2 regions of the Nonomuraea coxensis DSM 45129 genome follow, and region 2 is predicted to be linked to the other one. Evidence: riboswitches for the same ligand, from Rfam matches in the RefSeq annotation. Region 2 holds a riboswitch; the other holds the start of a gene.
What was found. A riboswitch is a leader RNA that binds a small molecule or an ion and turns the genes downstream of it on or off. The one in region 2 is predicted to bind cyclic di-AMP.
Positions count from the first base shown of each region.

Region 1: linked by a shared signal. The riboswitch ahead of Nocox_RS14770 (C40 family peptidase) and the one ahead of Nocox_RS32155 (coiled-coil domain-containing protein) in region 2 are both predicted to bind cyclic di-AMP.

Region 1 covers NZ_CP068985.1:3,174,250-3,178,397, reverse strand. Annotated here, with positions in the region: gene Nocox_RS14780 (M48 family metallopeptidase) at 1-610, opposite strand, end outside; gene Nocox_RS14775 (gluzincin family metallopeptidase) at 624-1,520, opposite strand; gene Nocox_RS14770 (C40 family peptidase) at 1,614-2,171, opposite strand; cyclic di-AMP (ydaO/yuaA leader) riboswitch at 2,233-2,397, opposite strand; gene Nocox_RS14765 (C40 family peptidase) at 2,672-3,646, opposite strand; gene Nocox_RS14760 (NYN domain-containing protein) at 3,741-4,148, opposite strand, start outside.
Region 2 covers NZ_CP068985.1:6,862,507-6,866,654, forward strand. Annotated here, with positions in the region: gene Nocox_RS32145 (ATP-binding protein) at 35-517, shown strand; gene Nocox_RS32150 (DinB family protein) at 529-1,029, opposite strand; gene Nocox_RS32155 (coiled-coil domain-containing protein) at 1,033-1,983, opposite strand; cyclic di-AMP (ydaO/yuaA leader) riboswitch at 1,990-2,127, opposite strand; gene galT (galactose-1-phosphate uridylyltransferase) at 2,196-3,275, opposite strand; gene Nocox_RS32165 (DeoR/GlpR family DNA-binding transcription regulator) at 3,272-4,054, opposite strand.

The sequences.
Region 1 (4,148 bases), 3.7 Mb from region 2:
TCAGGATCGACTCGAACCACATGCCGAGCGGCCAGCGGAGCGCCAGCGTGGCCGCGGTGATCACCACCACGCCCAGGATCACCCGCAGCCACCACGGGCCGCGCAGCCACCCGGTCGCCCGCGCGCCGAGCGGGGTGGCGACCAGGAGGGCCGCGACGAGGACCGTCAACGCCAGGGAGAGGTAGCTCGGGAGGCTCGTCGCGGCGTCGAACGCCTGGGCGCGGGCGAGCTGGGCGGCGGTGAAGTCGCGGGCCGGGTCGGGCGGGTCCGTGACGGCCGGCGCCCGCCAGGGCGTGGCGAAGGCGGCCACGGCCAGGATCAGGGCGGCGAGGGCGGCCAGGGCGAGCGCGGCCTGGCGGCGCAGGCGGCCCTCGTCGTCCTGGCGGTCGTCGTCGTCCTTGCCGTCATAGGCGGGCCCGCCGCTCACGGCCCGATCACCGCCGTCGTCCACGGACCGGGCGATGCCGTCGTCCGCGGACCGGTGACCGCCGTCGTCCGCAGACCGGTGACCGCCGTCGTCCGCAGACCGAGCGCCGCCGTCGGCGGGGTCGCCGGTCGGGGGCCGGCCCGTCCTGGGCGTGGCGCCGTCCGTGTCCTGCCGTTCGCTCATCTGCCTCCCCCTCTTATCCGAGCTGTTCGCGCACGTACGCGCGCCACCGTGCCGTCAGCGTGGCCGTGGAGAGCCCGAGCCCGGCGAGCGCCCGGTCGGCGCCGATCACCTGGGCCTCACGGTAAAGCCGTACCAGGCTCCCCTCACCGAACCGGTCCGCGAGGAAGCGACACGCCAGCCAGGCCTCCTGGTACGCCCGCGCGAGCCGCGCCGGGTCGCTCCCGTCGGCGGCGAAGGCGGCGGAGCCGGGCAGTGCGCCGGGCAGACGTCCGGCGCGCACCTCGTCCGCCAGCTCGGCGGCGGCCGTGCGCACCGGCAGCCCCGAGTCGCGGTAGCCGACGTAGTCGGCGAAGCCCTCGTACAGCCAGACCGGGAGGCGGTCGGTGCCGGCGGCGACGTGGGTGAGCTCGTGGGCCAGGACGACGTCCCTGCCGGTGGGGTTGAGGCGGGCGAAGACCTCGGGGACGACGATCACCCGGTCGCCGTCGGCCAGCGCGGCCAGCCCGTCGATCGGGCCCGTCCCGGCCAGGCGGGCCGCCTCGGCGGCCGAGGCGGGGACGACGACGAGAGGGCGTACGGGCTCGCCGAGGACCGCCCCGACGCGGAGCGCGGCGGCGTCGGCCAGCCGCGCCAGCTCGGCGAGCGAGACGGACGAGGCGGACACAGCGGGCGGGGCCGGCGAGGCGGGCGGGGCCGGCTCGGAAGTCTGCCCGACGACCACCGATCGCGTCCCTCGGACGGTGACGGTCTCCCCCGGCCACGGACCGGGCGCCGCGCCCTGAGGCGGCGCGGGAGCGGGCGCGAGCGGCGCGCTCGCGGCCGGGACGACGGCGAGGGCGGCGAGGAGCGGCACCAGGAGCACGAGGGCCGCCGGTGCGGCTCGCCGGCGTCGGCTCACCTGCTCGGACACGATGCACGATGGTAGCCGGGCGGGACGGGTGCCCGGGTGCGGAAAGGCGACAGCCCCGCCCGATCCCGTACGGGGATCGGGGCGGGGCTGTGGTCACATACCGGGACGTACCGCGCCGACGAAGGACGATTTACGCCATCCGCTCAGCTTGTCGATGCGCACCCGTTCGCCGGTCCTGGGCGAGTGGATCATCTTGCCCTTGCCGACGTACATGCCTACGTGGCCGAGCCCGCTGAAGAACATCAGGTCGCCTGGCTTGAGCTTCTTCCAGGAGACCTTCGTCCGGGTGCGGGCGAACTGGCTGCTCGCCACGCGCGGGAGCCTGACCCCGGCCTTCTTCCAGGCGTACTGGACGAGTCCGGAGCAGTCGAACGAGCCGGGACCCGTGCCGCCGTAGCGGTAGGGGTCGCCGATCTGGTTCTTGGCCACGGCGACGGCCCGGTGGGCCTTCGCCTGCTGCCGAGCGACCTTGCGCGCCTTGGCCGACCTGGCGGTCTTGACGGCTTTGGCGGTCTTGGCCGACTTCGACGACGTCGTGATGGTCTGCACCGTGGTCGCCGAGGTGATGGCCGCGTCGCTCGTCGTCGCCGCCTGAGCCGTCGGGGCATGGAGGATGGCGCCTCCGGCCGTCACGGTCATGGTGAGCGCCACGCCACCGAGGGCAAGGCGGGACAGACGGGGGTTGTGCGGGGAGGTAGACAGGATTTCTCCTTGAGACTTCCACGAACGCCTACCGGGTTAGCTGACGGATTCGGGCCTGGAAGTAGCCCTACGGCGCTTTCGAGCAGCGCCGATTCACCCCTGATCCCCTAGGGAGTGGGATCGGTGGTTCCCCGGCTCCGTGCTCCTGGCCGCACGGATTCGGCAGGTCGCCGCCCCTGCGAGGTGTCCTCAAGGGGATGTGCGGGGGGCGACCGGCGGATGAAGATCGCGGCGACATGGCGTGTCACCGCGAGGCCAGAAGCTACGCCGACAGGTCACGGATCGGCAAAGCGGACGGCGGCTTGTCAAGATCAGACAGGGGGTCGAGTCAGGACGGAAACCCCTGCTGGAACCCCGAGCTCCGTTACCGGAATGTGACCATACTCACACTTCTCAGAACACAGCCGAGTAAGGTGTGATTTGCCGGGTTTATGGCAGTTTGAGGGGCGTCAAGGGCGGATGGCGCCGACGAGCCGCCGCCCGTACGCGGACAGCTTGACGATCTTCACGACGTCGCCCGTCTGAGGCGCGTGCACGATCTGCCCGTTGCCCGCGTAGATGCTGACGTGTCCCAGCCCCTCGCTGAAGATCAGGTCACCGGGCTGGAGCGCGTCCAGGCTCACCCGGCGGCTCGCCCCCCACGCCCACTGCTGCCACGTCGTACGCGGCAGCGAGACGCCCGCGGCCCGCCAGGACGCCTGCGTCAGGCCGGAGCAGTCCCAGCCGCCCGGGCCCGTCCCGCCGAACACGTACGGCTTGCCGACCTGCGCGTAGGCGAAGCGCAGCACCGTGGCCGCGTTCCCCGACGCCGAGCCGGTGTACTTCACGCCGGCGCTGTTGGGGTTGCCGGGGTTGTAGGCGTTCAGCTTCTCCAGCAGCTTCTTCTGCTGGGCGATGAGCCTGAGGATCTCCGCGCGTTCCTTCTGGACCCCGTCGCGTTCCTTGTCGGCCACTTCCAGGGCCTTCTCCGCCTTGTCCCGCTCCGCCTTGAGCCCGCGGTTCTCCCGGTCGAAGGCGTTCAGCTTCTCGGCCCGCTCCTTGGAGACCTGGCCGGTCAGCGCGAGGCGGGCGAGGAAGTCGTCGGGGTCGTCGGCGCCGAGGAATCCCGGCAGGGACGTGATGTCGCCGCCGAGCTGGTAGCTGTCGACGGCCATGGTGATCACCTGCGCGCGCAGGTCGGCGACGGTGGCCAGCTTGCGCTTGTAGCTGTCGTTGAGGCCGGTGTAGGTGGATTTCGCCTTCTTGTACCGCTCGGTGGCCGTGTTGTAGCGGTCGACGACCTTGTCCGCCTTGTCGTTGAGCTTCTCCAGCTTGGCCTTGGCCTGGGCGAGGGTGGGTCTGGGATCGGCGATCGCGGCCCCGGTGGGGGAAAGCACCAGTCCGAACACGATCCCCGCGGCCACCGGCACCCGGCCAAACCTCACTGCGTCGCCTCCCAGGGGGTAAACATCTGGGGCGAATAGTACAGAAGTGGCGGGTGGGGTCTCACCTCAACGGGTAAAACCCATGATTCGTAATCTAGGCGCGACCAAGGCGGCGCAGCAGCAGGGCAGACGGAACCGGTCTGGCTCCCATGCGCCGCACCGATTCGGCCACCTCGCGGTCGGAGGACACGACGGCGATGGCCCGCCCCGGCGGCTCGACCCGGACGAGCTGCCGGATGAGGTCGTCGGCGATCTCCCCGGGGTCGCTGAAGAGCACCCGCACCCCGCGCGGCGCCACGACCTGCACGGGAGCGTTGAGCTCGGCCCCGTCGAAGACGACGGTCATCTCGACCCTGGTCTGCGCGGCCAGCCCGCCGAGGTTGGTCATGAGCCGGTTGCGCTGGTCGGCCAGGGTGAGCGTGCCGTAGCCGGTCTTGGTGACGTTGTAGCCGTCGATGATGAGGTGGATCTGCGGGATCGCGAGGAGCTGGTCGAGCAGTTG
Region 2 (4,148 bases):
ACTAACCAAGGCTTTACGGGGAGGTATCGTCGGCATGGTAGAGGACCCTCTGGCCACTGCCGACTGCCTGCAGATCACCCGCGAGGTCGGTTTCGACCAGTTGCTCACCGGTCGCGGCGGCAAGCCCTACACCACCTCGTGCCCGCTGCCCTTTCAGGCCGACTCGGTGAAGACCGCCAGGGACGTCACCCGCTCCACCCTCCGGGGCTGGGGCCTGCAGGACCTGAGCGACGACGCCGCCCTCGTGGTCTCCGAACTGGTCACGAACGCGGTCAGGTACGCGATGCGGTCCTCAGGACGCCGCGAGATCGAGCTGCTGCTCATGCGGGTCAGCCCCCACGTGCTGCTGGCCGTGGCCGACCCCAGCGACGAGGTGCCGCGGCGCAAGGAGCCCGACTTCGTCTCCGAGAACGGCCGCGGGCTCTACATCGTCGAGACCTACAGCCAGAGCTGGGGCTGGGACCGGCTGGCCCGCGGCGGCAAGGCCGTCTGGGCGCTCTTCCGCACCGAGCCCTGATCGCCCTTTCGTCATTCGCCCGTGACGCCGTCGATGCGCTCGCGCAGGAGATCGGCGTGACCGTTGTGCCGGGCGTACTCCTCGATCATGTGGACGAGGATCCAGCGGTGTGAGCACTCGCCGCCGTTGCGCTCCCCCACGGCGTCGAGCGGCCTGGCGGCCGAGATGGCGCGGGCGCGCTCGATCTCGTCCCGCCAGGTGGCGAACGCCTCCTCCACCGACGCCGTGTCCACTTCCTTGAAGTCGGCGTCGTTGTCGCGGTCCTTGTCCCACAGCTTCGGGACGTCCTCACCGGCGAGCACCCGGCGGAACCACGCGCGCTCGACGTTCGCCATGTGCCGGACCAGGCCGAGCAGGGACAGGCCGGAGGGCTCGGCGCTGCGCAGGCGCAGCTGCCCGGCGGTCAGGCCGGCGCACTTGACGGCGAGGGTGGCACGGTGCCATTCGAGCCAGTTGCCGAGCACGGTGCGTTCGTCACCCGTGAGGGGCGGCGGGGTACGGGTATCTGTCATGTCTCAGTTCATGGAGATGTGGACGTGGTCGTAATGGTTCTCGGTGATGCTGCCACGGTCGGACATCGCGCGCCAGCCGGAGCCGGTGTTGATGCGCTGCTTCCAGATCACGTATTTGACGCCCAGTTTGCTCTGGTTCTGCAGGGCCCAGGCGGCGATGCGGTCGCCCAGGGCGTTGTTGGCCGCGCTCGGCATGCTGCCGCCGGAGCTCATCATGAAGTCGCAGGCGCGGCCGAGCGGGTGCTCACCGCTGGAGCCTGAGCGGAAGCAGCCCACCGAGAACGGCAGCGCGAAGTTCTTCGCCACCTCGGCGCGCATGAGCCGGGTGCGCGCGGTGATGTTGTCCGTGCCTGACGGCAGCTCGGGGGCCCAGCTCCCGTCGGACTTGCGGCCGGTGCCGTACGGGACCAGGTCGGCCAGCTTGTCCTTGATGTCGTCGATGACGTCCTCGGCCTCGTCGCGCTGCCCGGCCACCGTCGCCGCGTCCGCGCGGATCCTGGCCGCCAGCGCCTCGGCCTCGGCGGCGGCCTTCTTCTTCTCGTCGCGGGCCGTGGCGACGCCCTGCACCAGCGCCTGCTGCTCGGCGGTGAGCTGGTCGAGCACGGCCGCGCCGGCGGCGTCCGGCATGAAGCCGGGCACCGGCGGGTTGCCGTTCTGGTAGCGGAGGCGGGCGAGCTCGGCGACGCGCCGCTCGGAGGCGGCCAGCGTCCGCTCGGCCGTGGCCAGGCGTTCCTTGGCGCTCTTGGCGGCCTCCTGCGCCTCGGCCAGCTCGACGCGCTTGAGGTTGTACTGCTCGATGAGCTTGTCGACCTTGGCGTTGAGCCGCTTGAGCTGGGCGCGGAGCTGGGACTCCGTGGGCTTCGGCGCGGCCTGCGCGGGGTGGGGCGTCGCCAGGAGGACGGCGGCGGCGGTGACGAGTCCGATGGCGAAGGGCGCGGGGGGCGAAGCCGCCACGTACGGGGTTCCTCTCCCTCTGCCGGCCGGGTTAGCTGACGGGTTCGGGCGTGAGAGCGTCCCTACCACCGAAGTGGATTCACCCCAGATGCGGTGGGTCCCCGGCTCCCGGGCGACGCGCCCGGGATTAGGCGTGCGACGGCTGGTACGGCCGTTGCATATGGGGATGTTACTGGTAGATCACAAGTAATGCGACCTTAAGCAGAAATCAATTAGTGATCGAGTTGTGATCGGAGCATGCGTGCCGCCTCCTCCGGCAGCACGTCGTTGACGAAGGCGCCCATCGCCGACTCCGACCCGGCCAGGTACTTCAGCTTCCCCGGCGCCCGCCTGATGCTGAACAGCTCAAGCCGCAGGTACGCGAGGTCCCGCCCCTCCCGCACCGGCGCCTGGTGCCAGGCCGCGATGTACGGCATCACGACCCCGAACAGCCCGTCGAAGGCCCGCAGCACCGAGGTGTAGAGCGGCGCGAACGCCGCCCGCTCCGCCTCCGTCAGCGCCGGCAGGTCCGGCACCTGCCGGTGCGGGTAGACGTGCACCTCGAACGGCCAGCGCGCGGCGGCCGGCACGAACGCCGTCCAGTGCTCGTTGGAGGTCACGACCCGCGTGCCCGCGGCCCGCTCGGCGGCGAGGACGTCGGCGAACAGGTTGCCGGGGCCCTTGTGCCGGGAGGCCGCGCCCAGGTTGAGCTTCGTGCGCGGAGTGACGTACGGGTAGGCGTAGATCTGGCCGTGCGGGTGCGCGAGCGTGATGCCGATCTCCGAGCCCCGGTTCTCGAAGCAGAACACCTGCTCCACGCCCTCGACGGAGGACAGCTCGGCGGTGCGGTCGGCCCACGCCTCCATGACCAGCTCGACCCGGTCGTCGGAGAGCCGGGAGAAGCTGGAGTCGTGGTCGGAGGTGAAGCAGACGACCTCGCAGCGGCCGGCGCCGGGGCGGACCGCGCTCAGGCCGCCGGCGTCCTCGTACGTGCCGAGATTTCCGGAGAAGGACGGGAAGCGGTTCTCGAACACGACGACGTCGTAGTCGTAGGCGGGGATCTCCGTGTCGCGGCCGGGCGCCGACGGGCACAGCGGGCACTCGGCCGCCGTGCCCTTCGGCTGGAACGTACGGGTCTGACGGTGCCCCGCGATCGCGATCCACTCCTCCGTCAGCGGGTCGTAGCGCAGCTCCGAGGCCACCGGGCGGGGGCCGAGCTCGCGCCGGTCCACCGCGCTCCTGTCGGCGTCGTCCCGGCGGTCGAAGTAGATGAGCTCACGGCCGTCGGCCAGATGGGTGATGGTGCGCTTCACAGCGTGCCCTCTTCCGCGATGATGAGTTCGCCGGCCCGGTCGGCCAGCTCCGTGCGCGCGTCCTCCGGCAGCCCCGCGTCGCTGATGACCACGTCGGCCTCGCTCAGCTCGGCGATGGTGCTGATGCCGACCGTGTTCCACTTGGTGTGGTCGGCGGGCACCACCAGGCGGCCCGCGGCGGTCACCAGCTCCCTGTCGGTCTCGGACTCCAGCAGGTTGGGCGTGGTGAAGCCGGCCCGGACGCTCATGCCGTGGACGCCGAGGAAGAGCGTGTCCACGTGCAGGCGGCGGATCGCGGCCACGGCGACGGGGCCCACCAGCGCGTCGGAGGGCGTGCGGACGCCGCCGGTCAGCACCACCGTGCGGTCGGCGCGCGGGTTGCGGTGGAAGACCTCCGCGACGGGGATCGAGTTGGTGATCACGGTGAGGTCGGGCACGGCGATGAGGTGATGGGCGAGGGCCCACGTGGTGGTGCCCGCCGACAGCGCGACGGCGGTGCCCGGCCGGACGAGCTGCGCGGCGCGGCGCGCGATGGCCTGCTTCTCCGGCTGCTGGCGGGCGGACTTGGCGGTGAAGCCGGGCTCCTCGGTCGAGCCGGGACCGAGGGCGGTCGCCCCGCCGTGCACCTTCTCCAGCAGGCCGCGTTCGGCCAGCACCTCGAGGTCGCGGCGGATGGTCATGTCGGAGACGCCGAGCTCGCGCACGAGGTCGGCCACGCGCACGCCGCCGTCGCTGCGTACGCGTTCGAGGATCGCCTGCTGACGCTGCTGTGCGAGCACCCTTGCCCCTTCCAACAGATTCCACCAAATTATGACACGAAAATGTTGGGGAATGTTAGTTCGCGTGGAGCGCTTGCCTGGTCGGCGCGACGGG